Regions from separate parts of the Mycobacterium sp. MUNTM1 genome, predicted to be linked through region 1. Evidence: predicted binding sites of a transcription regulator. Region 1 holds the regulator's gene; each other region holds the start of a gene.
The links. Region 1 encodes LexA, which represses DNA repair genes until DNA is damaged. Its sites were predicted from a motif close to CGAACANNTGTTCG; they were not measured.

Region 1 (5,315 bases):
CAGCCGCATCGTCACCTTCTCCGCGGCCGACAAGCCGGTCATCTTCTGGACGTCCGACCGCGGCGCGTTCGTGGTGCGCGGGGCGATGAAGGCCGCGTGGGACAAGCTGCGCGCCCCCGCCGGCAAACTCGGCGCGCCCGTCGGCGACCAGGCCGTGAACGGTGACGTGATTTCGCAGCAGTTCACCGGCGGCAAGATTTCGTGGAACCGCGCGAAGAACACGTTCAGCACGGAACCGGCCAACCTCGCGCCGCTGCTGTCCGGCCTGCAGGTGTCCGGTCAGAACCAGCCGAGCAATTCGGCCATGCCGGCGCATCCGAAGAAGTTCGCCTGGCACTGGTGGTGGCTGATGGTCGCCATTCCGGTGCTGGCGTTGCTGGTGCTGCTGGTGTGGATGCTGTTCGCCCGGCGGCGGCGCCGGCCCGGCCGCGAGGACGCCATCGGCTACGCACCGGACCACCGCGGGGACTTCGGCTACGGCGCCGACGAACGCTGGGGACACGACGAATCCGACCACGACGCCGAGGCGTTCACGCTCAGCGCGCCGCACCAGCCCGACCCGGAACCCGACGCCGGGCGGGTCAGCTGGCAGCGTCAGGTCCCCGCCGAAAGCGACTACGGGTTCACCGACGAAGATCCCGACACCGTCGACACCGACTCCATCCCGGTGGTCTCCGAGGAGATGCTGTCGGAGGCCGAGTACTCCGACGCCGGAGCCGACTACACCGACTACACCGACTACACCGACGCCGTTCCCGACGTCGCCGAGCCCGAGACGGCGGACGACGCCGCCTACGTCGACGCCGAGGACCCCGACGCCGGCTACGCCGAGGAGGTGTATCCGGACGACGAGTATCCCGACGTCGCCGTCCCGCACACCCCGCCGGACAGCGACGCGGTGACCGGCGCCCTGGAAGCCGCCGAGCCCGAGGACGAGTACGCTGACCTCGCGGCGCCGGAGCCCGACGTCGAGCCCGCAGCGGACACGCCGGCGAACGCCGACGTGGCGGAGGCCGCGGTCGCGGCGGGGACGCAGGCACGAAGCGGTCGGCACGCCGCCGCGGATGCCGAGGACGCCTCGGAGAACGGCCTGGCGGGCCCGGACGGGCGACCCACGATCCACCTGCCGCTCGACGACCCGTACCAGGCGCCCGACGGCTACCCGATCAAGGCGAGCGCACGCTACGGCCTGTATTACACGCCGGGCAGCGACCTGTACAGGGACACGCTCGCCGAAATCTGGCTGTCCAGCGAAGAAGTCGCTCAGGCCAACGGGTTCACCCGGGCCGACTGACTCGGTGCGCCGCCGCCTCAGACCTTGCGGATGACCGTGACGACCTTGCCCAGCACGCTCGCGTCGTTGCCGGGGATCGGGTCGAATGCCGGGTTGTGCGGCATCAGCCACACCTGACCGCCGGCGCGTTTGAACGTCTTGACGGTGGCCTCGCCGTCCAGCATCGCCGCGACGATGTCGCCGTTGTCGGCGACGTTCTGCTGACGGACCACCACCCAGTCGCCGTCACAGATCGCGGCCTCGACCATCGAGTCACCGACCACCTTGAGCAGGAAAAGCGTTCCCTCGCCGACCAATTCGCGCGGCAGGGGAAAGACGTCCTCGACGGCCTCCTCGGCGAGGATGGGTCCGCCGGCCGCGATGCGCCCGAGCACCGGCACGAACGTGGGCTCCGGCAGGGCGTCCGAGCCGGCCACCTCGGTGGCGGGCGCCGCCACGTCGTCGTCGGCCCCGCGGACATCGACGGCCCGCGGGCGGTTGGGGTCGCGGCGCAGGTATCCCTTGCGCTCCAGGGTGCGCAGCTGGTGCGCCACCGACGATGTCGACGTCAGGCCGACGGCGTCCCCGATCTCGCGGATGCTCGGCGGGTAGCCGCGGTTGGTGACCGAGGCGCGGATGACATTCAGGATGGTGCGCTGCCGTTCGGTCAGCGAGGAGTCCACGGAGTGCAACCGACCCTCGGGGCCGGCCGATGAGATGTCGTTGCTGTCGCCCATGGCACTGAATGTAGCCGCACCGCGGACAAGAATCAAACATGTGTTCGAGTAGCGTGTCGCGCCGTCCGGACACCCCCGGGAAAAGGCCGGAGTCGGGTGAATCACAAATGTGTAACTCTTCGAGATATCGGGTATTTGTGCCTCGTGACAATGCTAGAGGCCGACGAACTTGTCGGTGGTGTGATCTAGCGTTTGCTCGTGCGACACGCTTCGCTCAAATGTTCGGTTTCGAACATACAAGCGATTAGTGTCGAACACACGAGCGAGAGCTAGTTGACCGGAGGAACGAAGATGACAGTCATCCACACGCCCGCGCCGCGTACCAGCAGTCTTCGGCGCCCGATCAACGGACCCGTCCAGGGTGCTCGCTACGGGCGGGACGGCCTGGCCAGGTCCCGCAGGCCCGCGCCATCGCGGCCGGTGGGCGCGGCGACGCGCTACCACGGCACCGGGGTGGCAAGGTCGGTCGCTCCGCACCGCAGGCGCGCCACGACCTGGGCGTCCACCCTCGGATTGGCGCTGGCTGCCGGGGCGATCACGCTGTGGCTGGGTCTCGTCGCGAACGTCGGCCAGGTGCTCAACGGCGACTCCACTAACTCGGCGGCCCACGTTCCGGACCGGCTCGCCGTCGTCCGCGTCGATGCGGGGGAGTCGCTTCAGGACTTCGCTCACCGGGTGGCGCCCGACGCGCCGACCACCCAGGTCGCCGACCGCATCCGCGAACTCAACGATCTGCACTCGCCCAACCTGATGGCGGGCCAGACCCTGATCGCTCCGGTCGGCTGACAACCGTTGTGCCGGCCCGGCGGCTCCGTTAGCCGTGCAGGTCAGCGCGCGGGTACGCTCAAAGTCCAGCGGTACCTTGTCGGCGCGATGAAGGAGCGGTCATGCACTGTCCGTTCTGCCGCCATCCCGACTCCCGGGTGATCGACTCGCGCGAAACCGATGAGGGGCAGGCCATCCGGCGCCGCCGATCCTGTCCAGAATGCGGGCGACGTTTCACCACCGTGGAGACTGCGGTCCTGGCGGTGGTCAAGCGCAGCGGCGTCACCGAACCGTTCAGCAGGGAGAAGGTCATCAGCGGCGTCCGCCGGGCCTGCCAGGGGCGCCAGGTCGACGACGACGCCCTGAATCTGCTGGCCCAGCAGGTCGAAGACACCGTGCGCGCCGCGGGCTCGCCCGAGGTCCCCAGCCACGAGGTCGGCCTTGCCATCCTGGGGCCGCTGCGCGACCTCGACGAGGTGGCCTACCTGCGGTTCGCCTCCGTGTACCGGTCGTTTGAGTCCGCCGACGATTTCGAACGCGAGATCCAGGCGCTGCGCGATCACCGCGGGGTGGCGACCCCGGGCTGACGGAAGGCGTCGGGTCGTCCCGGCCTAGGCTCGGTTCCATGCCCCCTGACTTGCATCCCGACCTTGCGGCGCTGGCCCCGCTCCTTGGGACCTGGACCGGGCAGGGTTCGGGTAAGTACCCGACGATAGCGCCCTTCGACTATCTCGAAGAAGTGGTGTTCGGCCACGTCGGTAAGCCGTTTCTGGCCTACGGGCAGAAAACCAGGGCGGTAGCCGACGGCAAGCCGTTGCACGCCGAAACCGGTTATCTTCGCGTGCCTCAGCCGGGTCACGTCGAACTGGTGCTGGCGCATCCAAGCGGCATCACCGAAATCGAGGTCGGCACCTATTCGGTCACCGGCGAGCTCATCGAAATGCAGATGTCGACGACGACGGTCGGGCTGACGCCCAGCGCCAAAGAGGTGACGGCGCTTGGGCGTTCCTTCCGCATCGACGGCGACAAGCTCTCCTACACGGTGCAAATGGGTGCGGTCGGGCAACCACTGCAGGACCACCTCGCCGCGGTGCTGCACCGGCAGCGCTGACCGCAAGGGCGTCGGCCGCGCTCAGTCCAGGTGTCGCACACCGTCATTGACGACCCGCCCGGCCACCCCGACCCAGCCCTCGGCGCTCCACGTCGTCTCGATGACCGAGCCCTTGCCCTGGGTGATCCGCAGGCTCTGGCTCAGGTAATCGGTGATCCGCATCGCCGCCGAACCGGTCGCCTCGTCCTCGACCACACCGAGGTTGGCGGCGAACATGCGCGACCGCAACGACCCGGCCGCCCGCTCGGTCCAGGCCCACAGGTAGTGCGCGGTGTCGTCGGGATAGTCCGACGGGTCGGCGGCGAGAACCTCGTCAGCCGAAGCGAATTCGTGCAGGGCGAATTCAGGTGCCCAGTCCGCGCGGGCGTTGATGCTGGCGCGGTGTTCGTCGTAACCCACCTGCACGATCCCGGCCGGCACCTGCAGCGTGTTGATCGGCGAACCGTTCTCGCGCAGCCACCACGTCGCGCCGACGGTCGGGTGCCCGGCGAACGGCAGTTCGGTTCGCGGCGTGTAGATGGTGGCGTGCGCCGTGGCGGAGCCGGGGGCCGGAAGGCCGACGAAAACGGTCTCGCTGTAGCCCAATTGGGTTGCCAGCCGCTGCCGGGCCGCGACGTCGACCCGGCCGGCCTCGACCACACCCAGCGGATTACCGAAATTGCCGTCCGAATCGGTGAACACCCGCAACACCGTCACGTCGATCCCCATGGCCCGACTGTACGACGCGGCGTCCGGGCGTATCGATCAAGGTGATCAGGTGGCGCTGCGCTCGTCGGACCCCATGGCGTTGAGCACCGCGACGCGAGTGGGAGCGGGACCTGAGACTTTCCGCTCCCCGCCGCCGGTGCGGAGCAGGCCGCGGAGGCTGGCCTGGTCGTATTCGGCGGGGTCGGTGGAATCGATGAAACGCTCGACGACGTCGATGAACCGCGCCGGGTCGTCGTGAAACGGGAAGTGGCCGGAGCCTTCGAAGATTTCCAGACGCGAGCCCGGCATCGCCGCATGCGCCATCCACGCGTGCCGGACCGGAACCACCACATCCTTTGTGCCCCAGACGATCTGCACCGGAATGGCCTCGGTCAGATAACATCGGTCGAGCATGGTGACGATCTGCCCACGCCAATCCACCACCGCCCGCAGCGTCCTGCTGAACGCCGCGGAGGCCGTCGGTTCGGGCAGGTCGTCGAGGATCCGCAGCACGTTGGGCAGGTCGCGACCCAGCCCGGTGCTGCCCAACGCCAGGCCCAGCACGCGTCCCATGGCCTGAACCGCCGGCAGCACCAGCGGCAACCGCAGCAGGGCGATCGCCTCGCTGCCCATCGGCAGCGAGGCCCAGCGCAGCACGAAGTTGACGTCCTTGGTGACGCCGCCGGCGCCCACCAGAATGAGTCGTTCCACCAAATGCGGGAATTGATAGGCGAATTGCATG
Region 2 (5,315 bases), on a different contig from region 1:
CGCGGGCCCGCCCGGTCATGCGGGCGGTGCGGCTGTCCTTGCGGCCTTCGCCGGTGGCGACCAGCAATTCGACGGTCTGTCCGATCAGGGACCGGTTGCCGTCCAGGGAGATCGCCTCCTGCAGCTCGATCAGCCGGTCATAGCGTTCCTGCACAACGGCTTTCGGGATCTGCCCGTCGAGGTCGGCGGCCGGGGTGCCGGGCCGCTTGGAGTACTGGAAGGTGAACGCGGCCGAGAACCGGGCCTGGCGCACCACGTCCAGCGTCGCGGCGAAGTCCTCTTCGGTCTCACCGGGGAATCCGACAATCAGGTCGGTGGTGATGGCGGCGTGCGGCATGGCGGCCCGGACGCGGTCGATGATCCCGAGGTAGCGCTCGGCGCGGTAGGACCGTCGCATCGCGCGCAGCACCCGGTCGGACCCGGATTGCAGCGGCATGTGCAGGGCGGGGCACACGTTCGGTGTCTGGGCCATGGCCTCGATGACGTCGTCGGTGAATTCGGCCGGATGCGGCGAGGTGAACCGCACCCGCTCCAGACCGTCGATGTCGCCGCAGGCCCGCAGCAGGCGGGCGAAGGCGCCGCGGTCGCGGGGCAGGGCGGGGTCGGCGAAGGACACCCCGTAGGCGTTGACGTTCTGGCCGAGCAGGGTGACCTCGAGCACGCCGTCGTCGACCAGCGAGGCGACCTCGGCCAGGATGTCGTCGGGGCTGCGGTCGACCTCCTTGCCGCGCAGCGACGGGACGATGCAGAACGTGCAGCTGTTGTTGCATCCGACGGAGATGGAAACCCAAGCCGCATAAGCGGATTCGCGTGCGCTGGGCAGCGACGACGGGAACTCCTGTAGCGCCTCGGCGATTTCCACCTGGGCGACCTTGTTGTGCCGCGCGCGCTCCAGCAGCGTGGGCAGCGACCCGATGTTGTGGGTGCCGAAGATGACGTCGACCCAGGGCGCCTTGTGCAGCAACGCGTCCCGGTCCTTCTGGGCCAGGCAGCCGCCGACGGCGATCTGCATCTCGGGGTCGTTGCGCTTGCGCGGCGCGAGGTGGCTGAGGTTGCCATACAGCTTGTTGTCGGCGTTCTCGCGCACCGCGCAGGTGTTGAACACCACCACGTCGGCGTCGGCGCCCTCAGCCGCACGCCGGTAGCCGGCCGCTTCCAGCAGACCCGCCAACCGCTCCGAGTCGTGGACGTTCATCTGGCAGCCGTAGGTGCGGACCTGATAGGTGCGCGCCGGTGCGGCGTCCGCCGCCACGGTCTGTCGCACCATCGAAGTCACGGGGCCATGGTACGGCGACCGGTCGGCGCGCGAGAAACCGCACGTCACCGGCCTAGACCCGGCGGCGCTCCCGCTCGGCGGCCAACTCGGCGAACACGACCTCGCACGCCATGTTCTGGCTGTAACCCCGCCGCGCCAGCATCCCCACCAGCCTGCGGGTCACCCGCGCGTCGTCGTCATTGAGCGTCTCGCGGCGCAGCTTGGACCGGACCAGCTGTTCGGCCCGGTCCCGCTCGGCGCCAGCGTCGATCCCGGCCAGCGCCGCGGTGATCACGTCGTTGTCGACGCCCTTGGTGTGCAGCTCGGCGGCCAAGGCGCGCTTGCTTTTCCCGGCGTGGGCCCGGCGGGACCGCACCCACTGCTGGGCGAAGTCGGCGTCGTCGATCAAGCCGACGGAAGACAACCGGTCGAGCACCCGTTCACTGACGTCGTCGGGGTAGCCGCGTTTGGTCAGCTGGCCGCGCAGCTCGGCCCGGGTGCGCGCTCTCGCGGTGAGCAGGCGCAGGCACAGCGCCCGCGCCTGCTCCTCGCGGGAGGGCTCAGAAGTCGACGGGGGCGGGCAGGACGTCGTCATCGGTCACGACCGCGCCAATGCCGAGCTTTTCCTTGATCTTCTTCTCGATCTCGTTGGCGATTTCGTCGTTTTCCTTCAGGAAGGTGCGGGCGTTCTCCTTGCCCTGGCCGAGCTGCTCGCCCTCATAGGTGAACCAGGAGCCGGACTTGCGGATGAAGCCCTGCTCCACCCCCATATCGATCAGCGAGCCTTCCCGGCTGACCCCCTGGCCGTAGAGGATGTCGAACTCGGCCTGCTTGAAGGGCGGCGCCACCTTGTTCTTGACGATCTTGACCCGGGTGCGGTTGCCGACGGCGTTGGTGCCGTCCTTGAGCGTCTCGATCCGGCGCACATCCATGCGCACCGACGCGTAGAACTTCAACGCCTTTCCACCCGTGGTGGTTTCGGGGCTGCCGAACATCACCCCGATCTTCTCGCGCAGCTGGTTGATGAAGATCGCGGTGGTGCCCGAATTGTTCAGCGCACCAGTCATTTTCCGCAGCGCCTGGCTCATCAGCCGGGCCTGCAGCCCGACGTGGCTGTCGCCCATCTCGCCTTCGAGCTCGGCGCGCGGCACCAGCGCGGCCACCGAGTCGATGACCAGGATGTCCAGGGCGCCGGAACGGATCAGCATGTCGGCGATCTCGAGGGCCTGCTCCCCCGTGTCGGGCTGGCTGACCAGCAGGGAATCGGTGTCCACGCCGAGCTTCTTGGCGTACTCCGGGTCCAGGGCGTGCTCGGCGTCGATGAAGGCGGCGACGCCGCCGGCGGCCTGGGCGTTGGCCACCGCGTGCAGGGCGACGGTGGTCTTACCCGAGGATTCCGGGCCGTAGATCTCCACGACCCGGCCGCGGGGCAGCCCGCCGATGCCTAAGGCCACGTCCAGTGCGATGGATCCCGTCGGGATGATCGAAATCGGCTGACGCGTCTCGTCGCCGAGACGCATCACCGAGCCTTTGCCGTAGCTCTTTTCGATCTGGGCCATCGCCAGCTCGAGAGCCTTCTCGCGGTCGGGGGCTTGCGCCATGGTGTCTCTCCTATAGTCGGTGTTCGTCTGACCGGTATCGGTCGGTTGGCGGTGACACTAGAGAAGGCCACCGACAAGTTGACTGGCCGAACGTTCCCTACAGTAGCCGAACAGGTGTTCGATTCAAGTTCGACACGCCGTTCTCCCCCGCGCGTGTGGCAACATCGGCTACCGAAAGGCGTCGACGGGCTTCCCGGGGCGGATTTCCCCGAGAGGCGGTCGCAACGCTTTGGACATCTCCGCTCAGCTGGCTGAAATAGCTTGTTACGGAGGATTTTTCGTTCTGACCGTGGGTGGAGACGCCGCGGGATGGCATCCGGTCGCACAGTCCTACGCCGACGGCTGCGCCGACCTGATCGACGCCACCATGCGGCGCTACGACACGACCGATCCGCGGATCGGCGCGTCACTGGTCCACCTCGCTCACGCCACCCGGCTGTGGTCACCGGTGCTGGCCTGCGCGATCGGCCACGGCGTCGTCCCCGACCTCGAAGACCTGCAACGCGCCGACGACGGTGCACAACTACGGCTGCCCGGGCCCGCCGGGAAACCCGTCACCTCCCCCGCACCGGACATGCTGTATCGCATCGTGGTGAGCGAGCACATGCGGCCGCTTGCCGCCGGACTGCGGGTCAACCTGGCGCCCGCCCTGCTCGCGGGCAACATCGCCTCCGCGCTGGTGGGAGCCGCACGGGCACTCGTGGCGGCGCGCCCCGGCCTGCGCCCCGCGATCGTCGAGACGACCCGGTCGCTGTTGGACACCGGCGTGCTGGCCGGGTCCGGCGTCATCACCGGTCTGGACTTCAGGCGCCGCAGCTGCTGCCTGTTCTATCGACTGCCGGGTGGCTCGCTGTGCGGCGACTGCGTGCTGCAGCGGACGCCGCGGTAGGCGCGGGCACGGTTTGGCGCCGTTTGGCGCCGTCGCGCCGGGGTATCAGGCCAGCATGTCCTCAGCCACACCGCAATCCCTGCGCGCCATCGCGTTGGTCTGCTCGTTGAAGAAGAGCCCGGCTCCGTCGAGCAGCGAGCTGCTCGCCGATCAGGTCCTCGATCAGCTGCGCGGTGCGGGCGTGGAGGGCGAGAAGGTGCGGTGCGTGGACCTGGCGCTGCTGCCCGGTGTCGAGGCCGACATGGGACCCGGCGATGAGTGGCCGGCGCTGCTGGACAAGATCAAGTCGGCGGAGATCGTCATCGTGTCGACACCCACCTGGGTCGGTCACATGTCCAGCGTGGCGCAGCGCGTCCTGGAGCGCCTCGATGCGGAGCTGTCCGACACGGACGACGCGGGAAGGCCGCGGATGGTGGGCAAGGTGGCCCTGGCGGCGGTGGTGGGCAACGAGGACGGGGCGCACAAGATCGTGGCCGACCTGTTCCAGGCGCTCAACGACATCGGGTTCTCCATCGCCGCGCAGGGCTGCACCTATTGGAACGGCGAAGCCATGCAGGGCACCGACTACACCGATCTCGACGACGTGCCGGAAGCCGTCGCGTCCGCCACCGGCAATGCGGCCCGCAACGCCGTGCACCTCGCCACGGTGTTGCGGCAGAACGGGTACCCGGCATACGACTGACGTGTCACCTCACCACTGTTCCCGCGGCACGTCGAAGTCCACGCACAACGCCCGCCAGACGTCACGGGGCTCGATCCCGGCCTCGATGGCTTGGGCGGCCGTGCGTCCGTCGAAGCCGGTCAGCACGTGATCCACCAGGACCGAGGACCCGTAGGTGGTGCCAAAGCGCAGGACTACCCGCTCGTGAAACTCCGTTAGCCGCACGCCAGTCAACATACCCAGCCCGCAGGCATCGGACACCTGCGCGCGCAGCGCGCTACCTCCAGCTGGCCGGTAGGTCGATGATGTGGTTGGGGCAGTCCTCCTGGGCCGCAATGGACATCACATCGCGCGCGCGTTGGGCCGACATGGTCGCGCGCAATTGCATGAAGGCGTATTCGGCCGGCGCGAGCCCCTGCTGGGCCGCGGCCGGATCGTCCATCAGCTGGCAGGCCTGCTGTTCCTCGGGGCTGTCGGCATGCGCGACCGCCGCGCCGGCCAGCGCGCCCGCCAGCAGGGCGCCGGCGGCGATTGTCGTGATGATTTTCATCGGGTCCCTCCCGCCGAAGCATAAGGGGACCCGGGCAGCGCACAGCGGATCATCCGGCCACCGCCACCGCGTCGCGGCACACCCGGACCGGATCGGCGACGTCGGCGATGTCCGCGGCCGCCGCCCGCGCCGCCGCGCGGTAGCCCGGCGACGACAGCACCTCGTTGACCGCCGCCACCAGCGCGTCGGCCGTCAGCGGCCGGATCAGCCGCGCGCTGCCCTGGCGCTGCACCCGGTTGGCGATCTCCCACTGGTCGCCTCCGCCGGGCACCACCACCAGCGGCACGCCGGCCAGCAGCGCCTTGGCCACCATGCCGTGGCCACCACCGCAGATCACCAGGTCGGCATGCGCCAACAAC
Region 3 (5,315 bases), on a different contig from region 1:
GACGAACTGCAGGTCCAGATGGCGGGTCGGCACGCCCAGCGAGCAGGTCACCGGATGCACGTGCACCGCGGCCAGTCGGGGCCCGATGCGCAGCCCGTCGATCCCGGACTCCTCGGTGGCCTCGCGCAGCGCCGCCGCGAGGACGTCGGTGTCCGCGTCGTCGCAGTGGCCGCCCAGCTGCACCCACCGGCCCACGCGGGGATGCAGGGTCAGCAGCACCTGGCTGCCGGTGTGGTCGAGCACCAGCGCCGACGCGGTGACATGGCCGGGCACGCACTCGCGTAGGCACGCGTCGGCGCGGGCGTGCACGAACGCCAACACGGCGTGCCGCAACGAATCCTGGGCCGGGTCGGAGGGCTCCCAGTCGGACAGCACGGCGATCGCCGATTCCCGCACGCTCATCGTGACCCCCGCCGTTTCCGCCGATCCCGCAACGACACCCACGCCGCGCGGCAGTCCGCCACCGCGTCGGCGGGCAGGCCCAGGCCGTCGATCAGCACGCGGCGGTCGACGACGTCGAGCGCCTTTTCGATCTCGTTGGCCTTCAGCAGCAAGTCCACATCGCAGGCGAGTTCGGCATCGGCATGTGCCGGCGGGGGAATCGGCAGCTGCTCGGCCTCGCGGGGCTCGAGCTCCAGGACGCCGCCGCCGTAGCTGCGGCCCATGATCTCGGCGAAGGCGAACGTCACGCTGTTGTGGAACGCGGCGGCCAGCGCGGCCGGCTCGACCGGGGCGGTCAGGCGCACCCGGTGCACGGTGTCGGTGCTCGTGGCCGCGGTGGCGTTGACGGTCAGACGCGGCGCTTGGTGGACCTGGCGCAGCAGGAAAAGGTCGGGCACCCACAGCGACGGCGTGACCCACCACGGCTTGCGGATCGAGCACTTGTAGCCGCGGTGCACCCCGGCCGCCTCGCCGGCGCGGACGTGCGCCCTCAACGCCGGATCGTCCGGTTCGCGGGGCGCGTTGAGCAGCCAGCAGCGCTGCCCGGCGGCGAGATCGCTTGCCCGGCAATCGGTGTCGTAGACCAGCCCGGACAGCTGGGCGCTGCGCGAGACCAGCGGGACGCAGTGCGGCCGCACCTTCAGCTCGCCGGCCCGGGCGTCGGTGAACGTGAAGAAGGCGTTGCGTCCGGTCACGATGCCGACGTCGACCTCGGCGACCGACCCGAGCCGGGTCAGGCTGCCCGACCTTCTGAGCGCGCGCAGCAGCCGGATCGCGGCGGGGTCCAGAAAGTACTTGGTCCACTTCTCGTCCTCGTGCAGGAGCGCCGGCGCCGCTTCGACGTCCAGGTCGGCCCCGGCCAGGGCGTCGGCGTCCGTCAGGTGGACCGTGCGGATGCGCGCGGGGCCGGTGCCGACGACGCCGCAGAACAACACGACCTCCTGCAGGACGCCGTCGAACACGAGGCGCTCGAAGGTCAGCAGGGTGATCTCGCGGAACCGGCTCAGCAGGAAGTCGCGCAGCTGCGCGGCGTAGCTGACCTGTAGCAGCTCGGCCGGCAGCACCAGCCCCACCCGTCCGCCGTCGCGCGCCAGCACGGTGCTCGCCACCACGAACGGCACCCACGCGTTGGTGAGCCGGGTGGGGCGCAGGCCCACGCGCCGCATCAGCTCCAGCGCCGGATCGCGCTGCGGCGACGGCCAGTTGCCGAACCGGATGTAGGGCGGGTTGCCGGCGACCCCGTCCCAGCCGCCGGCCTCGGCGGTGGCGAGCCAGGCGAACAGGCTCTGGGCGTCGACGGGTGCGAACCGGCGGGACCTGGCCGCCTCGTCGGCGATCAGCTCGACGCCCCGCACCTGGTCGCTGAGCCGGGCCAGCTCGCGCAGGATGGCGCCGTCGCCGCAGGAGGGTTCGACGATCTTGGGACCCGCCGCGCGCACCCAGCCGGCCACGAAGCGGGCCACCGGCGCGGGGGTGTAGTAACCGCCGCGGACCTTGTCGGCCGAGGCCGTCGCCTTGCCCGCGAACTTCATGGGCTCAGTATTACCTGCGGATCAGCAGATCACCGGGGTCTGCCGGATCGCGCGGCCCGGCCGGTTCGGCGGCATAGCCGATGGCGATGGCGCCCAACGGCTCCCAGTCGGCGGGCAACTCGAGCTCGGCGCGCACCAGGTCGGCGGCGAAGATCGTCGAGCCGATCCAGCAGCTGCCCAGCCCGCGCACCGCCAGCGCGACCAGCAGGGCCTGTACGGCCGCGCCGACCGCGACGGTGAACATGGTGTGCTCGGCGTCGGTGCGGGCGGCATCGGGATAGGCGTGGGCGCCGTCGGGCACCAGGATCGGGATGACGACTTCGGGTGCGTCGTAGAGGATCTGGCCGCGCGCCACCCGGCGGTCGATGGAGTCGGCGGGCCGGCCGTCACCGGCGAGGTCGGCGCGCCACTTGTCCTTCATGCGGTCCAGCAGCCGGGTCCGGGTGGCCGGGGTATGCAGCCAGACGAACCGCACCGGCCGGGTGTGGTGCGGCGCCGGTGCGGTCAGCGCCTCGGCGACGGCGGCCTGAAGCAGATCGGCGGGGACCGGCTCGGCGCTGAACCGGCGCACCGATCGGCGCAGCAGCTGCGCCTCGCGCCGGCCCATCTCCAGGGCCTCGGCGGTGCCGAGCCAGAACAGGTCCTCGGTGCCCGGCCGCAGCAACTGCCGCGCGGTCGAGCCGTCGTCGGTCACGGACAGGCCGCGCACCACCGCCACCGGCATCGCGGTCAGCTTGCCCTTCACCAGATCGGCGGCCGCGGCGATCTCGTCGGCGATCGCGACCTCGGTGACCAGCAGCTCGTTGCCGTGCTGATCGACGGCCCCCGAATAGCCGTGCAGCACAGCCAGACCCGCCGCGCCCACGGCCGCGTCGGTCTGGCCGTTGCGCCAGGCGCGGCCCATCGTGTCGGTGATGACCACGGCGACCTCGACGCCGAGCCGCTCGCGCAGCCCGGCGCGCAAGGCCGCGGCGCTGCCGTCCGGGTCGACCGGCAGCAGCGCCAGTTCGTCGCGGCCGACGTTGGATCCGTCCACGCCCGCGGCGGCCTGCACCACACCGATCCGGTTCTCGGTGATCAGGGTTCGGCCCTTGCGGGCGAGCACCCGGACGGCTTCGTCGTCGACCAGCTTGCGCCTCAGTTCGTCGCGCTGCTCGGGATCCCGCGGCGCCGGCACCAGCCGGCCCTCACACTTGGACACCGCCTTGCTGGTGACCACGACGACGTCACCGTCGCGCAGCCACGGCGCGGCCGCGGCGACGGCCGCGCCCAGATCGTCGCCGGGCCGGAACTCGGGCAGCCCGGCGACGGGCAGGATTTCGATGGCGGCGGCGCTGCCGTGCTCGCCGGGCGCAGGAGTCATCGGCGCCGCTCCTTCGCATCGCTGTGCTCTGCATCGTCGCCGGCGCGGGTCACGGGCTCACCCCCGCCAGGTCGAGCCCGGCCCGGACCATCTCGGCCGTCGCCGCCGGGTCGGTCATCACCAGCGGCACCGAGCGCACCGTGACGCCGTCGACGTCGGCGCGGTCGTCCTCGCTCACCAGCCAGCCGTCCAGGATGCCGGTGTCGCGGCGCGCGCCGTAGTGGCGGCCGACCGCCTCGGCGGTCGACTCGACCCCGATCACCGACAGGCAGGCATCGGCCATGCCGCGCAAGGGCTTTCCGCCGATGATCGGCGAGTAGCCGACGATCGGTGCGCGCGCCGCACGCAACGCGCCGCGGATGCCGGGCACGGCCAGGATGGCGCCGACGCTCACCACCGGGTTCGACGGCGCCAGCAGGATGACGTCGGCGTCCGCGATGGCCGCCGTGGCATCAGTTGTGGCGGCCGCCTTTTCGGCGCCGACGAACGCGAAGCTGTGCGTGGGCACCTGGGCCCGGTAGCGCACCCACCACTCCTGGAAGTGGATGGCCCGCCGGCTGCCGTCGTCGGGATCGGTTATCACCACGTGGGTCTCGCACCGGTCGTCGCTGGCGGGCAGCAGCCGCGCGCCGGGTTGCCAGCGGTCGCACAGCGCGGTGGTGATCTGCGACAGGGGGTAGCCGGCGTTGAGCATCTGGGTGCGCACCAGGTGGGTGCCGAGGTCGCGGTCGCCGAGTCCGAACCAGTCCGGCTGCACGCCGTAGCGCGCCAATTCCTCTTTGGCGTGCCAAGTTTCGTTGCGGTGCCCCCACCCTCGCTCCGGATCTACACCTCCACCTAAGGTGTACATGCAGGTGTCCAAATCGGGGCAGACGCGCAGTCCGTGGATCCAGGCGTCATCGCCAATGTTGACGATCGCCGCCAGCTCGTGACTGCCGGCCTCGGTGTCCGGGCGCCGTTGCGACTGAAATTGACCGAGCCCGAACAGCTGTTGAACCCCCAGCAGGAAGCGGGCGCCGCCAACCCCACCGACCAGAACGGTGACCTTCACATTGCACGACAGTACTGCCCGGCCGCGGTGCTGCGACGGGCCCATCGGGGGTGCCTCAAAGTTGCGGTTCCCCAGCGGTTGTGGGCAACTTGTGGGAAAGTTGAGGGCCCTGTGATCGACACGCCGAAGGCCCAAAACAACAGAAACGCCGAAATTCGATCACGAGATGGTATGGAAATGCGCCGAAGTGCTTGACCCGGCAGGTCAACCCGTGTCTAATCACAACAGTGTCATTTCCCGGTTGGCCGGCCGACTCCGGTGTCGCAGACCGAGATTCGATCACTTGTTCGAATTGTCTGTACATCAGAACAGTGGGAAAACAATCACACTCTCTCAATCAAGCTGAGGAGGCGGACGACCGTATGTCTTACGAAACTTTTCGAGGCGCCATGGCGAGCACGCCGCACACCGACATCGACCCCGCGCTGGACCGCCCCGCTCGGCCCCATTTGACCGTGGTTCCTGATGCGCCAATCGCTTTCGAGCCCGAGCCCCTGCCGGAGCCGGCCGCCGACCAGTGGCAGGACCGCGCGCTGTGCGCCCAGACCGACCCCGAAGCCTTCTTCCCCGAGAAGGGCGGTTCCACCCGCGAGGCGAAGAAGATCTGCCTGGGTTGCGAGGTGCGTCACGAGTGCCTCGAGTACGCCCTCGAGCACGACGAGCGCTTCGGTATCTGGGGCGGTTTGTCCGAACGCGAGCGCCGCCGCCTCAAGCGCGGCATAATCTGACGCACTCTGATCGCAACGCGCGCCGAGCGTTAAGCCTCCAGCGCTCTACGCGCGACGCGGACGGAGAAGTTACTCGTCGTCGATCGTCGGATCGATGACCGACGGCTCAACGTCGAGGTAGATGGCGACCTGGGCCACCAGGATTTCGTGTAGCAGGTCGCCGAGTTCGACGGTGTCTTTGGCCCGTCGCTCAATTGGCT
Region 4 (5,315 bases), on a different contig from region 1:
TTACCGGACATGAGCACCAGCAGGCCGCCGACCGCCGCGGCGACCCCGGGGAGTACCTCCAGCCAGCCTTTCGCCGTGGTCCACGTCCAGGCCGGGTCGGCCATGTACGCCCAGTTGATGTTGGGCCCGAAGAATGGCACCAACGCACCCCACGCACCCAGAAGAATCAGGAGTAACCCGGTTAGCGCGCCGCGGGAACGTGGCATGTATAGCGCGCGAGGGCGATCGTAGTCGTGGCTCGTGGTCCTCATCGGAACCTCCTTCAAACAGGTATGTCTGCTGTGAGGCTGGTTACCCGACGGTGCCGGGGTGTAACCGGTCGGGCCCAGGTTGATGTTTGCTGGGGCCGCCGGCACGGGCTCCGGCGGGCGGCGGCTGCGGCCACACCGTCCGCGGTGCCGACGGTCTGAACTGGCCGGACACCCCGGCCTACGACCGTGCGGGCCCGGCCGGGCGCGAAGGTCACAATTTGGCCGCGAAACGGCCGGGGGCCATCGCCGCTAGTCGAACAGGCCGGCCTGGCCGAGCCCGGCGGCCCCGGCCGGCGGTGTCATGCCCAGGTGCGTCCACGCCAGGGCGGTGGCCACCCGGCCCCGGGGCGTGCGCGCGATCATGCCGGCGCGGACCAGGAACGGCTCGCACACCTCCTCGACCGTGGTGGCCTCCTCGCCCACCGCCACCGCCAGCGTCGACACCCCGACCGGGCCGCCGCCGAAGCTGCGGGTCAGCGCCGAGAGCACCCCGCGGTCCAGCCGGTCCAGGCCCAGCTCGTCGACGTCGTAGACCGCCAGCGCGGACTTGGCGACGTCGCGGGTGATCACGCCGTCGGCGCGCACCTCGGCGAAGTCGCGGACGCGGCGCAGCAACCGGTTCGCGATGCGTGGGGTGCCGCGCGAGCGCCGGGCGATCTCCTCGGCGGCCTCGGCGCCGAGCTCGATGCCCAGGATCCCGGCCGAGCGGGCCAGCACCCGCTCCAGCTCGGCGGGCTCATAGAAGTCCATGTGTGCGGTGAAGCCGAAGCGGTCGCGCAGCGGGCCGGTCAGCGCGCCGGACCGGGTGGTCGCGCCCACCAGGGTGAACGGCGCCACCTCCAACGGAATCGACGTCGCCCCGGGCCCCTTGCCGACCACCACGTCGACGCGGAAGTCCTCCATCGCCAGGTAGAGCATCTCCTCGGCGGGCCGTGCGATGCGGTGGATCTCGTCGATGAACAGCACGTCGTGCTCGACCAGATTGGACAGCATCGCCGCCAGGTCGCCGGCGCGTTCCAGCGCCGGGCCGGACGTCACCCGCAGCGACGACCCGAGCTCGGCCGCGATGATCATGGCCAGCGAGGTCTTGCCCAGCCCCGGCGGACCGGACAACAGGATGTGATCCGGTGTGTTGCCGCGGTTTTTGGCTCCCTCGATGACGAGCTGCAGCTGCTCGCGCACCCGCGGCTGGCCGATGAACTCGCGCAGCGAGCGCGGTCGCAGGCTGACGTCGACGTCGCCGTCGCCCACGGTCAGCGCCGGGGAGACCTCCCGGTCCTCGTAGTCGTCCGTCATCGGGACTTACCCAGCAACGACAGCGCGGCGCGCAGGGCGCTCGACGTCGTGGCGTCGCGATCGGCGGCCAGCACCTTGTCGGTGGCCTCCTCCGCCTGCTTGGCCGCAAACCCAAGGCCGACAAGAGCTTCCACGACCGGACTGCGCACCGCGTGGCCATTGAGACCCGCGTGGCCCGCGCCGGCCGGTGCGTCCGCCGCGCCGACGCCGACCTTGTCGCGCAGTTCGAGCACCATGCGTTCGGCGCCGCGCTTGCCGATCCCCGGCACCCGGGTCAGTGCGGTGACGTCGCCGTCGTGCAGCGCCTGGCGCAACGCGGCGGCGTCATGCACGGCCAGGGTCGCCATCGCCAGCCGCGGCCCCACTCCCGACACCGACAGCAGCGTCAGGAACAGATCGCGGGCCTCGGTGTCGGCGAACCCATACAGCGTCATGGAATCCTCGCGGACAACCATCGCGGTGATCAGCCGGGCCTCGGTCCCCGACCGCAGCGTCGCCAGCGTCGACGGCGTCGCGTTCACCCGATAGCCGACGCCGGCCGCCTCGATCACCACGTGATCGAGCGCCACCTCCAGGACCTCGCCGCGAACCGAGGCGATCATCGCGCGGCCTTCAGCTTGGCGTTCAGCTTGGCCTTGTATTTCTGCCGCTGCTCGGCGGCCATCGCCTCGGCGGCGGCCATCCGGGAGATCATCGGCGCCCGCCAGCAATGGCAGATCGCCAGCGCGAGCGCGTCGGCGGCGTCGGCCGGCGTCGGTTTGGCTTGCAGCTCAAGGATTCTGGTGACCATGGCGGTGACCTGTGCCTTATCTGCGGCACCGTTGCCGGTGACCGCGGCCTTGACCTCGCTGGGGGTGTGGAAGTGGACGTCGACGCCGCGGCGGGCGGCCGCCAGGGCGACGACACCGCCGGCCTGGGCGGTGCCCATCACCGTCGACACGTTGAGCTGGGAGAACACCCGCTCGATCGCCACCACGTCCGGCCGGTGAGTGGCCAGCCAGTGCTCGACGGCGTCGCTGATCTTCAGCAGCCGCTGGGCCAGCGGGGCGTCCGCGGGCGTGCGCACCACGTCGACGTCCAGCGCGACGACCGCGCGCCCGCGCCCGCTTTCGACCACCGACAGACCGCATCGGGTCAGGCCGGGATCGACGCCCATCACCCGCATTCCCGCTCCCACCTAGTAGAACTGGGGGCACCACCCGCTTGCGGGGGACTGTTCGCCACCCTAGCGGCCGGCGCCGACGGGTCCGGGTAGGACACGCGGCCGTGCCGCCGATTCCCGCGGTGACGTTACGCCGCCGAACCCGACAAAAAGCTGTTAGCTTTAGCCCACGTTCGCTCGAGCAATGTGGCAACGGAGGGGTTGGCGTGGGATCTCTGCTGGTCATGATCGCCGTGGTGCTCTTCATCGCGTCCATCGTGGTGCTGGTGGTGGCTTTGCGGCGGCCGAAGCAACCGGCGCCCCGGGGCGGGCGCCAGGATCCGCTGGCCGCCGACGCGATGCCACAGTTCGGGCCGCGCCAACTCGGGCCCGGCGCCATCGTCAGCTTCGGCGGCGTCGACTACATCGTGCGCGGTTCGGTCACCTTCCGCGAGGGCCCCTTCGTCTGGTGGGAACACCTGCTGGAGGGTGGCGACCAGCCGGTCTGGTTCAGCGTCGAGGAAGACGACGGGCGCCTGGAGCTGGCCATGTGGGTGACCCGCAAGGATGTGCCGCTGCGGCCCGGCGACCCATACGTCGTCGACGGCGTGATGTTCCACGAGTCCGAACGCGGCCACGCCTCCTACACGACCGAAGGCACCACCGGCCTGCCGGCCGGCGGCGAGATGGAATTCGTCGACTGCACCAACGCCGACGAGTCGGCGCTGCTCTCGTTCGAGCGCTGGGCCCCGGACATGCCCTGGGAGGTATCGACGGGCAAATCGGTCTCGCCCGGCGAGATCACCGTGTACGCGGCGCCCCCGCCCAGCCCGGCGTAGAGCAGGGTCTTTTCGGTGCCCCTTCATCAGCTCGCCGTGACCCCGGCCGACGTATCAGGCGAACGGCTGGGACTGGCGCTCAACGCTCCCGTGCCCGCGCCGCTGGCGAGCTGCCGGCTGGACCACCCCGACGGCGGTGCCGCGCTGCTGCTCGGCGTGCTCGGCGCCTCGCATGTCGTCGCCGTCGAGCATGCGTTCTCCGAGGAAATCTCTTGCACCGCACGCAGTCTCGGCGCCGACCTGCCGGAGCGCACCGAGGCGCCCGGCTACCGGCTGCGCTCCCGTACCGACACCCATGACGAGGCGAGCTTTCGCGGCCTCGCGCGGGACCTGCGCGACCGTTGCGCCCAGCGGGCGGGCTGGCTCGGCGGCACGTTTCCCGGCGATGACGCCGCGCTGACCGTGCTGGCCGCCGAACCCGACGGCGCCGGCTGGCGCTGGCAGACCTGGCACCTCTATCCGGGCCGTCCCGCCGGCAACGGCGGAACGGTGGTGCACACGGCCAGCCGGTGGCGCCCGTGAGCCGCAACCGCCTGTTCGTGATCGCCGGCGTGCTGGGCGTGGCCGGCGTGGCATGCCTGATCTTCGGAATCCTGTTGCTGCAAAAGAACATCGCGTCGTATATCGCCGGCCATTATCACGAGTACGCCCGCGACGTGAACGGAACTCGCTACCAGTGCAGCGGTTCTCCCGATCAGGTGGCCGACGCGCTCGCCGACTACGCCGAACCCGACGCGCGCGCCGACAACGGCAAGACCGAATACCTTCGCTACAGCAACAACATCGTGATCGTCGGCCCCGACGGCAGCTACCCGTGCAGCATCCGCGTCGAACCGCTCAGCGCCGGATACAGCCACGGCGCCTTCATCTTCCTCGGCCCCGGGTTTTCCCCGGGATCCCCATCGGGCGGCGCCGGGGGCACCCCCGGCGGTCCCGGCGGAATCAAGTGACTCCCACCACTGCAAAGGAGAACACCATGTATCTCGCCGTCGAGATCGGCACCGTCGACCTCAATCCCGTGCTGAAAGGCGCAGTCGCGACGATCCTGTACTTCGTCGTCGGCATGGCCGTGCTTCTCGTCGGGTTCTACGCGGTCGACGTGCTGACCCCGGGAAAGCTGCGCCAGCTGGTGTTCATCGACCGCCGGCCCAACGCCGTGGTGGTGGCGGGCGCGATGTACATCGCCCTGACGGTCGTCATCATCACGGCCATCGCCAACAGCTACAGCCAGCTGAGCCAGGGGCTCGTCGGCGTGGCGGTGTACGGGCTGATGGGCGTGATCCTGCTGGGCGTGGCGTTGCTGGCGATGCACCTGCTGATCCCGGGCAGTTTTCACGAACACATCGACGAGCCGGAGCTGCATCCGGGATCGTTCGCGGTGGCGCTGATACTGCTCGCCGTGGGAGGGGTGACCGCCGCGGCGGTGTCATGAGCGCCTTCAGTTCGGCGGGCGAGGTACTGGCGCCCGAGGCGACGCCGCCCGCGGCGGTGTCGGGACGGTGGCGGGCGGTGTTGCTGGCCGCCGTGGCGGCGTGCGCGGCGTGCGGCATCATCTACGAACTCGCGCTGCTGACGCTGTCGGCCAGCCTGGACGGCGGCGGGATCGTCGCCACCTCGCTGATCGTCGCGGGCTACATCGCCGCGCTGGGCGTGGGGGCGCTGCTGGTCAAGCCGCTGCTGGCGCACGCCGCGATGACCTTCATCGCCGTCGAGGCGCTGCTGGGCATCGTCGGCGGGCTGTCGGCGGCGGCGCTGTATGTGGTGTTCGCGTTCTTGGACGGGTCCGTC

Region 2: the regulator LexA is predicted to act here: its motif matches at 2,964-2,977, upstream of recA (recombinase RecA).
Region 3: the regulator LexA is predicted to act here: its motif matches at 4,664-4,677, upstream of cofD (2-phospho-L-lactate transferase).
Region 4: the regulator LexA is predicted to act here: its motif matches at 2,856-2,869, upstream of ruvC (crossover junction endodeoxyribonuclease RuvC).

Annotation. Positions count from the first base shown of each region.
Region 1 is NZ_BAAGDE010000027.1:10,756-16,070, forward strand. It holds gene ACYQ8K_RS16470 (LGFP repeat-containing protein) at 1-1,294, shown strand, start outside; gene lexA (transcriptional repressor LexA) at 1,312-2,010, opposite strand; gene ACYQ8K_RS16480 (LysM peptidoglycan-binding domain-containing protein) at 2,302-2,796, shown strand; gene nrdR (transcriptional regulator NrdR) at 2,898-3,362, shown strand; gene ACYQ8K_RS16490 (peroxynitrite isomerase) at 3,401-3,886, shown strand; gene ACYQ8K_RS16495 (PhzF family phenazine biosynthesis protein) at 3,908-4,594, opposite strand; gene ACYQ8K_RS16500 (alpha/beta fold hydrolase) at 4,640-5,315, opposite strand, start outside.
Region 2 is NZ_BAAGDE010000045.1:48,183-53,497, reverse strand. It holds gene miaB (tRNA (N6-isopentenyl adenosine(37)-C2)-methylthiotransferase MiaB) at 1-1,267, opposite strand, end outside; gene recX (recombination regulator RecX) at 1,329-1,850, opposite strand; gene recA (recombinase RecA) at 1,816-2,856, opposite strand; gene ACYQ8K_RS22175 ((2Fe-2S)-binding protein) at 3,086-3,745, shown strand; gene ACYQ8K_RS22170 (flavodoxin family protein) at 3,801-4,427, shown strand; gene ACYQ8K_RS22165 (DUF3046 domain-containing protein) at 4,437-4,631, opposite strand; gene ACYQ8K_RS22160 (hypothetical protein) at 4,684-4,956, opposite strand; gene ACYQ8K_RS22155 (glycosyltransferase) at 5,006-5,315, opposite strand, start outside.
Region 3 is NZ_BAAGDE010000034.1:60,305-65,619, forward strand. It holds gene ACYQ8K_RS19060 (NUDIX hydrolase) at 1-402, opposite strand, end outside; gene ACYQ8K_RS19065 (Eco57I restriction-modification methylase domain-containing protein) at 399-1,973, opposite strand; gene ACYQ8K_RS19070 (coenzyme F420-0:L-glutamate ligase) at 1,984-3,336, opposite strand; gene cofD (2-phospho-L-lactate transferase) at 3,386-4,387, opposite strand; gene ACYQ8K_RS19080 (WhiB family transcriptional regulator) at 4,777-5,115, shown strand; gene ACYQ8K_RS19085 (metallopeptidase family protein) at 5,185-5,315, opposite strand, start outside.
Region 4 is NZ_BAAGDE010000037.1:8,090-13,404, forward strand. It holds gene ACYQ8K_RS19800 (hypothetical protein) at 1-251, opposite strand, end outside; gene ruvB (Holliday junction branch migration DNA helicase RuvB) at 501-1,547, opposite strand; gene ruvA (Holliday junction branch migration protein RuvA) at 1,544-2,149, opposite strand; gene ruvC (crossover junction endodeoxyribonuclease RuvC) at 2,146-2,712, opposite strand; gene ACYQ8K_RS19820 (DUF4178 domain-containing protein) at 2,916-3,527, shown strand; gene ACYQ8K_RS19825 (DUF2617 family protein) at 3,543-4,049, shown strand; gene ACYQ8K_RS19830 (DUF4247 domain-containing protein) at 4,046-4,477, shown strand; gene ACYQ8K_RS19835 (DUF350 domain-containing protein) at 4,504-4,959, shown strand; gene ACYQ8K_RS19840 (polyamine aminopropyltransferase) at 4,956-5,315, shown strand, end outside.